Regions from separate parts of the Sediminibacillus sp. JSM 1682029 genome, predicted to be linked through region 1. Evidence: riboswitches for the same ligand, from Rfam matches in the RefSeq annotation. Region 1 holds a riboswitch; each other region holds the start of a gene.

Region 1 (3,141 bases):
GAATTATGCATGGCACTGTTCATTTCGAAGGCATGTAAAATGATTTGTTTGGTCAATGGGAATTCCTCCTGTAACGAATTATTCTGCAGTTCTATTTAAGCACTATGTTTGCCGGCGATGCCCACCTTAGTACCGAATGCTGCCGCCAGATAGCTCGTCGCCAGCATGCTTACAAATCCGAGTGCTGAACTCACGAACAAGGCGATGTATAAATTCGGCAGCAGGTGGAACTGCGTAAAGGACAAATAAGAAAGGGAACCGGTCAAAACGGAGACTATTGCGCCTGTTCGATTTCCTTTATTCCAAAAGTAGCCTAGCAGTACTGGGCCGAATACGCCGCTGATGATGGCCGAGAAACTAAATTGAATGAGCATGGCCAAGGACTCTGGCCGATTTATTGACAAGTAAAGCGAAGCCGCTCCGACAATTATCAACGAGGACTTGGCAATGACAACTGCACGCTGGTCATAGTTGGCAGGAGAAAGGCTGGATTGTTTTTTTTGCACAAGCGGCAGGTAAATGTCATTGCCGATACTGGAGGTTATCGATAGATAAAGGCTGTCTGTGCTCGAAAGTACGGCTGAAATAACGCCGACGATCATAAACGCAACGAGGACTGGTGGAAAAGCCTCGATTAAATAAGCGGGCAATGCTTGATCTGCTTCTGTCAGGCCGGGAACGAGAATCTTTGCTGCAAAACCGCCGAACACGGGCAGGTAAGAGATGAAAAACAAATGAACGCCGCTTGAAATCACAAAAGGCCGCAATTCCTCTTCTGTTTCGATTGCCAAAATTTTATTTAGCAGCTGCGGCATCAATACAAAACTGATCATCAGAAATTGGATGGCCAAAACGGTAGTGACACTGTCGTACGGCCCGTCCGGTGAAAAAGTAGATACAAGCGAAGGGTCGATGGCCGCCAATTGATCAAACATCCGGTTGAACACCTGAAAGCCTCCGCCGATTGTCCAGAACAATGAAACAATGATCAAGACAGAGGTGACAGACATCAATACCCCTTGAAAAGCATCGGTGATAATTTGCGCAAAGGCACCGCCCATCCCTATATAAACGATCGTGATTGCCACACCGGAAACCACTCCCCATTCATAAGGGATGCCGATAATGGTTTCAAAAATCGTTGCCAGGCCAACATTCTGACCGACAATGTAATAGATATTGAACAACAGCAAGATGGACACCAGGATTTGCAATGTTTTGCTGTTATACCTTTTTCCGAGCCATTCCGGCAGCGTGGAAACCCCGCCTTTTTGTTTTTGGTATTTCCAAAATGTCTTAGCGAAAAGAAGCAAACCGAGCCATGCAGTTCCGAAGCTTCCCAAGGTGTACCACAATACCGAGATACCATATTGATAGGCAAGGCCAGGCAGGCCCAAGTACAAATTGGCACTGGCAAAGGTGGCGGCAAAGCTCGCCCCCACAAGCCATGGGCTTACTTTTCCACGGGCTGTGGCAAAGCCCGTCATCGTCTTGCTGTGTCGAGATCCCCGTTTGCCGATATAAGAAACGACAAAAAAGTATCCGACTAAAAGTGCCACAATCAAACCAATTGTCCATGTTGGCAATGTGCTCATTTAGCTGCCTCCTTGTTTTTAGGATAAATAATCGAGCAGACAAGACTGCCAATCACGGCAAACCCTATTGCAGACAATCCATACATTAGAAACATGCTGCTTCCTCCTTTTTGTTTTCATCCATCAAAAAAACCCCTTTCTAAGAGAAAGAGGTTTATCATCTAAACATGCATCAGCCCTTTCTCTTATCTCGCAGTATCGCTACTGCAGGAATTAGCACCGTGCTTTAAGCGGTGAGAACCGCGGCGCAGTTATACGCCCCATTTCACAATGGTATTACAGTCGGTTGCCGGGCTTCATCGGGCCATTTCCCTCCACCTGCTCTTGATAAGAGACAACTTCATTTATTTTGTTTTCACTTTAATTAGGAATTATAGTAACAATGGTTTTGCAAACTGTCAACAGATATTTCAGAATATTTTTTCTTCATACTCTGGACTTGTTCCACTCCCTGGGGTCAGTCCTCCACACAATTAACACTGCGTCACGCTAACACGACAGTGTAGTGGGGGACTGACCCCTTCTTCATTCGTAGCTTTTTTCGAGTTCGTCGATCAGGCTGGCAACATAGGAGACGGCCTGGCGGATGGCATCGGGCTTTTCCATGTCGACACCTGCTTGTTTAATTAGATCGAGTGGTTTCTTGGTACCTCCTGCTTTTAAAACGTCAAGCCAACGGTCGATGGCATGCTGTCCTTCCTCGAAAATGGTTTGTGAAACAGCCGTAGAAACCGTCAATCCTGCCGAATACGTGTAAGAATAAAGACCCATATAGTAATGTGGCTGGCGCATCCAGGTCAAGGTCGCTCCTTCATCAATCTCAACGCTGTCATCCCAAAACTCTGATAATACAGCGGCTTTTTGACCGGATAAAACGTCGGCTGTCAATGGCTCGCCGGATTCTGCAAGCTGATAGACCCTGCGCTGAAAAGCTCCTTCCAGCAGATGGGTGACGAAGTTATGATAATAGGTGCCAAGCAGCTGTAAAATGACCCATCTTCTCATCCGGGTATCATCAGTATTCGATAACAAATGGTTGCCAAGCAGCATTTCGTTCATCGTCGAAGGTGCTTCGATGAAATAGGTAGATGGTCTGGAATTGGTCAGGCGTTGATTTTTGCCAGCCAGATAAAAGTGACCTGCGTGTCCGAGTTCGTGGGCGAGCGTAAAGGCTCCACGCATTTGATTGGTCCAGGTTGTCAATATATAGGGATGAACGCCATATGGACTGGAGCAAAATGCACCGGTCGATTTTCCGATGTTGTCGGCATAGTCGATCCAACGTTCAGATAATGCTGTTTCCATAATGCGGCTATATTCGGGTCCCATCACCTTTAGAGCTTCCAATACGGTTTCGGCCGCCTCTTCATAACTGGTTTCCGGATTGAAATCAGGGTCGAGCGGGGCTTTTAAGTCATGGAAGGCCATTTTCTCCAAACCGAGTACTTGCTGCTTCAACTTGGCAAATCGGCGCATATGCGGAGCCAATTCCTCTAGAAGAATATCCAACTGGTTATGGTACATTTCCTGTGTCACTTGCTGTGGG
Region 2 (3,141 bases), 150 kb from region 1:
TATTGATGGTGACCCGCGTTTTTTCCGACATACCGATTTTCCCGCCATAGTCGGCGAACATAAAACCACCCGCAACCACTGCGATGACCCCGGAGACCTCCAAATGTTCCGCGATAAAATAGCTTCCGAAAAACAAGATGGCCGACAGGGCAATTTCAAATGGATAATCATCAAAAAAGCGGATGATTTGGGAGAACACAAAACCAAGGATGACACCGACCAACACACCGCCGAGACTGAATTTCAGGAATAACAGGATGCCGCTGCCAAGCCCCTCCCAGCCTAATTCGATATAAGTAAGCAAATAGATCGACGAAATTTTGAACAAGACGACCGCAATCCCGTCGTTGAACAGTGATTCCCCTTCCATGACCGTGGATAACTTTTCCGAAACACCGAGTGACTTAAATATGGATACAACACTTATCGGATCTGTGGCACTCATCAAAGCGGCGAATGTGAAAGCGACCGCTATCGGCAATCCGATAACATAATGAGTGGATAAGCCGATCACGATAAAGGAAAGAAACGTACCGGCGAATGCCATGCCAAGTACGGCCCGCTTGTGCTGGTATAAATGGTGAAAGGGAAGTTTTAACGTCGCATCTCCGAGTAGAATCGGCAAAAACAAAGATATGATGATTGCCTGGAACACTTCTGATTGAGTGATATATGCCTCTGCTTCGTCAATAAGCGGTACATGTACGTTAATAATACCAAGAATTAAACCGACCAAAACGAGTGCAATTGTATAGGGCTGACCGATTTTTTTGGCAATTCCGATCACGGCGATCGAGATAGCAAGCAGGATAAGGATTTGGATAAAAGTCTCGTTAAATTCATGCATCACGATTCCTCCTGGATTAAGTATATCTATATGTTTCTCAAAAACTGGGCAGATAAACCTGGCTGGAGTAAGTGCAGGGCACTTTCAACAGACAGGACTATTCTGATTATTGCAAAAAGTGGTTGACATGGAAAGCCATTGGTATTATGATAGGTGTCAAATTAAAAATTCTTATCCAGAGAAGCCGAGGGAACTGGCCCATTGACGCTTCAGCAACCTCTGACCATTGTCAGAAAGGTGCTAATTCCAGCCAAGATCATTCTTGGGAGATAAGAGCGGATATCGGACGATGACAGCCCTCTTTTCTCATGTTGCGGAGAAGGGGGCTTTTTCTAATGAAAAAAATCCCTCTTTCCCCGAGTCGAAACGCAAGCCCATTTGGCAGAAAGGGAGAGATTATTTTGAGTGAAATCATTATTTTATCGGGAAGTCCTTCGGCCCAATCAGGAACCGACGTGGTTTTGAACTATTTAGGGGAGTCTTTGAGGCAAAAAGGGTTTTCCACCGTACACTTATCCGTAAAGGAGATCCCTCAGGTCGACTTGTTTGAAGGAAGGTATGACAGCCAGAGTGTAACGGAAGCGGCAGCGCTCATCCGGAAGGCGAAAGGCGCGATTGTCGGGTCTCCCGTTTATAAAGCAGCTTACTCAGGGGTTCTAAAGGCATTTCTGGACATATTGCCGCAGGATGTGTTGGAAGATACTCCGGTTTTGCCACTGATGACAGGCGGCAGTCCCTCCCATTTGCTGGCATTGGAATATAGTCTGAAGCCGCTATTGGCGACATTGAAGGCACAGAATTTGAAAGGTGTTTATTTGTTGAACGAATGCATAGACAAACAGGATATCAATCAGCCGATTCACGATCCTGATTTAAACCAGCGATTAGAAAAGCAATTGGACTATTTTGTCCAGACGGTCAACAAGCAAAAACAGCCAATTTGAACCAATAAAACAATAGGAGGAGAAAATCGATGACGGATAAGCGGATATATTTGAATGCCTTTGATATGAATTGTGCGGGACACCAATCGCCAGGATTATGGACGCATCCGGACGACCAATCACACCGTTATAAGGACAGTGAATATTGGATAGAGCTGGCAAAGCTATTGGAAAAAGGGAATTTCGATGCTGTGTTTTTGGCTGATGTGCTAGGCACCTATGATGTTTACGAAAATTCTCGGGATGCGGCAGTAAGGCAGGGAGCCCAGTCGCCTGTGAACGATCCGTTGCTGGTCGTACCGCTCATGTCGGCCGTCACCAAGCATCTCGGTTTTGGCGTGACCGCTTCTGTCAGCCATGAACATCCCTATACCTTCGCCCGAAGAATGTCGACACTCGATCATTTGACAAATGGAAGGGTGGGCTGGAATATCGTTACGTCTTATTTGAAAAGCGCAGCAGTCAACATGGGTTTGGAAGATCAGGTAAGTCATGATGAGCGGTATGATATTGCAGAAGAGTATGTGGATGTTTGCTATAAGCTTTGGGAAGGCAGTTGGGAAGATGATGCAGTCCGTCTCGATAAAGAGAATGGCATCTATACCGATCCGGAAAAGGTCCATGACATCCAGCATGAAGGAAAGTATTTCAAAGTGCCTGGCGCCCATTTGAGTGAACCTTCGCCACAGCGTACACCGGTTATTTATCAGGCGGGAGCTTCCAAGAAAGGCAGGGCCTTTGCAGCCAGGAATGCAGAGTGTGTCTTTATCGGAGCTCCAACCAAAGAGGCTGCCAGGAAGTCAGTCAAAAAGTTGCGAAAAGAGACTGAACTGGCTGGGCGGAATCCAGAGGATGTGAAAATTTTGACCATGTTCACTCCCATTGTAGGGCGCACAGAACAGGAGGCGAAGGAAAAGTACAACGATTATAAAAAACATATCAGCCATGAAGGGGCACTTGCCTTGTTCGGTGGATGGACCGGTATCGACCTTTCGCAGTATGGCCCTGATGAAAGTTTGCGGTATGTTGAAAACAATGCCATCCAATCAGCAGTCGAAAACTTTACAAGGATTGATCCGAACAAACAATGGACAGTAGAAGAAATCAAAGAATTTATCGGGATCGGAGGTCTTGGCGCCTATGCAGTCGGCTCGCCCGAACAAATAGCCGATACGATGGAAGAATGGGTCAGAGAGGCTGGTATCGATGGCTTCAATATTGCATATGCGATTACGCCGGGAACTTTCCGGGATTTCGTCGATTTGGTTGTTCCGATTTTACAAGATCGAGGCCTGATTCGCTCTAGCTATGAAGGAGAAAGCTTGCGGGATAACCTTTTTGGAGCAGGAC
Region 3 (3,141 bases), on a different contig from region 1:
CTCAAAGACTTTTCAAAAGGGTTTGTGTTTATTCATACGCCTTTCTGCGGCACATGTAAAATGGCGGAGAAAATGCTGTTGGTATTAGAACAAATCGAAGAGGCATCACTTTTCCATGAAATGAATGCCTCTCTTTTTCCGGGCTTCATGCAATCATTTCACATAGAAAGCGTTCCCTGTCTGTTAATAGTGGAAAATGGCCGGGTGCAGGAAAAAATATACGCATTTCATTCGTTAATGCATATTCAGGAGAAGATACAGAAATACAGAAACTAAAAAGGAAGGAATATTTCCCGAGAAATACTCCTTCCTTTTTTGCTTATGTCTTTTGGAAGACTCCATCTGCTTTTCTTTTTTGCAGGAAATACATGCTGGATGGCGAACTACTGTTAACAGGGAGGCGGTAGTCTTGTCAGAACAACTTTTGGCAGAATGGAAACGGCGTTTGGAAGATCGTGAAGATTTGTTGTATTTATATGAACAAAAGCACTTGGACATCAAAGTGGATGTAGGTGAATTCTCGGCTTGGGTTAAATTTCGTTCAGGAATTGTGGAACTCCATGCCGATTCACAATTCCCGTCTGCTGCCCCTTTAAAGGTGAAGGTGAACAATGACATAGCAGAACAACTTTTTAACGGGGAGCGGAAGCTGACAGCTTTCCCTGCAGGGCTTGCCTCCTGGACAGGGAGGTACAGGGACTGCCTGCTTTTTGAAACATTGCTGTACCTGCCTTAAACGAGTTGCCTGCCCAATGCTTGGACAATAGATAAAAAAGGTGCTTTGTCGCCAAACTGAGCCGCTATATCACCCTGCTTGTCAATAATGACAGTACTGGGAACCCCTTGACAGCGGTACATATCGTAAACGTTTGTCCCTTCGTCCGACAATGTCGGCTGTTGCAGAAACTTCTTATGGAATGCTTCTGCTTCATCCACCGAACGTTCTCTCCCAGTCACATTGATGGTCAACATTTTTATATCATTTTTGTTGATTGTTTTATATAACTGCTCTTTTTTGGGTAAGTCCGCTGCGCAGTCCGGGCACCAGGATGTCCAAAAGGTAAGCATGATCACCTTGCCAAGGTCCTTTTTCAGTTGATAGGTCTTTGGGGTACCCAGAATCGGAAGCTCGAAAACCGGGGCTTTCATCCAACCACTCCTTGCTTCTCAGTAAGTTTTTCTTGTTGTATATGCTAACATAACCAAAAATGGAAAACGATTATCGCACTTCAATTAATGAATTAGCTTGACACCTAACTGCGCCAATGCTAAAATCCTATTTAGCGCTTAAGGAACGACCTAATTAAATATTCTAATCTCTTATCAAGAGAGGTGGAGGGACTGGCCCTGTGAAGCCCGGCAACCGTTAACCAGTTTTTACTGGTTAAAATGGTGCCAATTCCTGCGAAGCAATAAGCTTTGGCAGATGAGAGAACATGAAAGTAGTCATACTGCGTCTTTCTGTTCTCTTGTGAACGGAAGGACGCTTTTTTAATACACACAAAAGAAGTATTAGGTAGTTCGGCAAGTATTGCTGAGGAGGAAGAAAGTTGATTTCAATTAAAGGCTTGAAAAAAGTTTATCCAGCCAAGCATCAGGATGTCCTCGCTGTCGATAACCTCAACCTGGAAGTAAGCAAAGGGGAAATTTTCGGGGTGATCGGATACAGTGGTGCTGGTAAAAGTACGTTCATCAGACTGCTTAATCGGCTGGAAGAACCGACTGAAGGACAAATTTATATTGATGGAAAAGAAATATCTGCAATGGGAAAGCAGCAGCTGCGTAAATCACGACAGGAAATAGGGATGATTTTTCAACATTTCAACCTGCTCTGGTCCCGTACCGTTCGTGACAACATTGCTTTTCCGCTGGAAATAGCGGGAATTCCCAAGGGGAAAAGGAGAGCCAGGGTCGAAGAGCTGATAGATTTAGTCGGGCTTAAAGGAAGAGAAGATGCCTATCCTTCGCAATTAAGCGGAGGGCAAAAACAACGGGTCGGCATTGCAAGGGCGTTGGCCAACAACCCAAAAGTGCTGTTGTGTGATGAAGCCACATCGGCGCTAGATCCGGATACGACGGATGCGATATTACGGCTGCTTGTCGATATCAATGAAAAATTGGGGTTGACCATCATTTTGATCACACATGAGATGCATGTCATCCGTAAGATTTGTCATCGGGTCGCTGTGATGGAGTCAGGAAGAGTAGCAGAGCAAGGCGATGTGCTGGATGTTTTCTTGCATCCCAAACAGCCTGTTACCAAGCGGTTCGTTGAACAAGTCATGGGAGACAGGGATCAAGAAGAATCGCTCCATTTATTGGAAAATTATCAAAGCGGGCAAGTTGTACGGCTTCATTTTGTGGGAGAAACAACCAATCAGGCGCTGATAAGCCAGGTGTCAAAGCGATTTGATGTGGCTGTCAATATCCTTCAGGGTAAAGTCACTCAAACACAAAAAGGGGCATATGGAACTTTGTTTGTCCATATGGACGGCTCTGCAGAAGAGATAGCCAGGGCGATTGCCTTTATCAAAACCACCTCGGTAGAAGTGGAGGTGGATCCAAATGCTGAGTGAACTTTTTCCAAACGTGAAAATGGAGGATATTTGGACAGCGATCGGTGAAACATTTTATATGACACTGATATCGGTGGCAGGGACGATTGTTTTAGGGGTCCTGTTGGGACTTTTATTATTTCTCACTGCCAGAGGTGGTTTGTGGCAAAATAAAATATTGAATTTTTTTGCTGCAGCGCTGGTGAATATCTTCCGGGCCATCCCATTTATCATTTTGATTTTATTGTTATTCCCATTCACTGATTTTCTTATAGGCACGATTCGTGGTCCGAAAGCGGCGTTGCCAGCTTTGATCATCGGTTCGGCACCGTTTTATGCAAGGTTGGTGGAAATCGGTCTGAAGGAAGTGGACAAAGGTGTAGTGGAGGCCGCCAAAGCGATGGGTGCAAAAACGCACACGATTATCTTCAAGGTTTTGCTTCCGGAATCGATGCCTGCTTTAGTATCCGGGATTACTGTAACAGCAATAGCATTGATTGGCTATACGGCTGTTGCCGGAGTGATCGGGGCCGGGGGTCTTGGAGATTTCGCCTATTTTTATGGCTTTCAACGTCGCGAATTTGAC

The links. Region 1 has a riboswitch for S-adenosylmethionine ahead of ABVF09_RS08730 (sodium:solute symporter family transporter). Riboswitches for the same ligand answer to the same signal wherever they lie in the genome.
Region 2: it holds a riboswitch for S-adenosylmethionine, as region 1 does, so the genes downstream of both, ssuE (NADPH-dependent FMN reductase) here and ABVF09_RS08730 (sodium:solute symporter family transporter) in region 1, are expected to answer to the same signal.
Region 3: it holds a riboswitch for S-adenosylmethionine, as region 1 does, so the genes downstream of both, ABVF09_RS13010 (methionine ABC transporter ATP-binding protein) here and ABVF09_RS08730 (sodium:solute symporter family transporter) in region 1, are expected to answer to the same signal.

What each region holds. Positions count from the first base shown of each region.
Region 1 is NZ_JBEWYY010000004.1:121,811-124,951, forward strand. Features, by position in the region: gene ABVF09_RS08725 (LLM class flavin-dependent oxidoreductase) at 1-56, opposite strand, end outside; gene ABVF09_RS08730 (sodium:solute symporter family transporter) at 96-1,595, opposite strand; SAM riboswitch class I at 1,778-1,929, opposite strand; partial or broken gene pepF (oligoendopeptidase F) at 2,121-3,141, opposite strand, start outside.
Region 2 is NZ_JBEWYY010000004.1:268,686-271,826, forward strand. Features, by position in the region: gene ABVF09_RS09385 (cation:proton antiporter) at 1-847, opposite strand, end outside; SAM riboswitch class I at 1,016-1,123, shown strand; gene ssuE (NADPH-dependent FMN reductase) at 1,183-1,791, shown strand; gene ABVF09_RS09395 (LLM class flavin-dependent oxidoreductase) at 1,821-3,141, shown strand, end outside.
Region 3 is NZ_JBEWYY010000007.1:93,617-96,757, reverse strand. Features, by position in the region: gene ABVF09_RS13025 (thioredoxin family protein) at 1-276, shown strand, start outside; gene ABVF09_RS13020 (hypothetical protein) at 410-736, shown strand; gene ABVF09_RS13015 (TlpA family protein disulfide reductase) at 733-1,149, opposite strand; SAM riboswitch class I at 1,318-1,433, shown strand; gene ABVF09_RS13010 (methionine ABC transporter ATP-binding protein) at 1,551-2,576, shown strand; gene ABVF09_RS13005 (methionine ABC transporter permease) at 2,566-3,141, shown strand, end outside.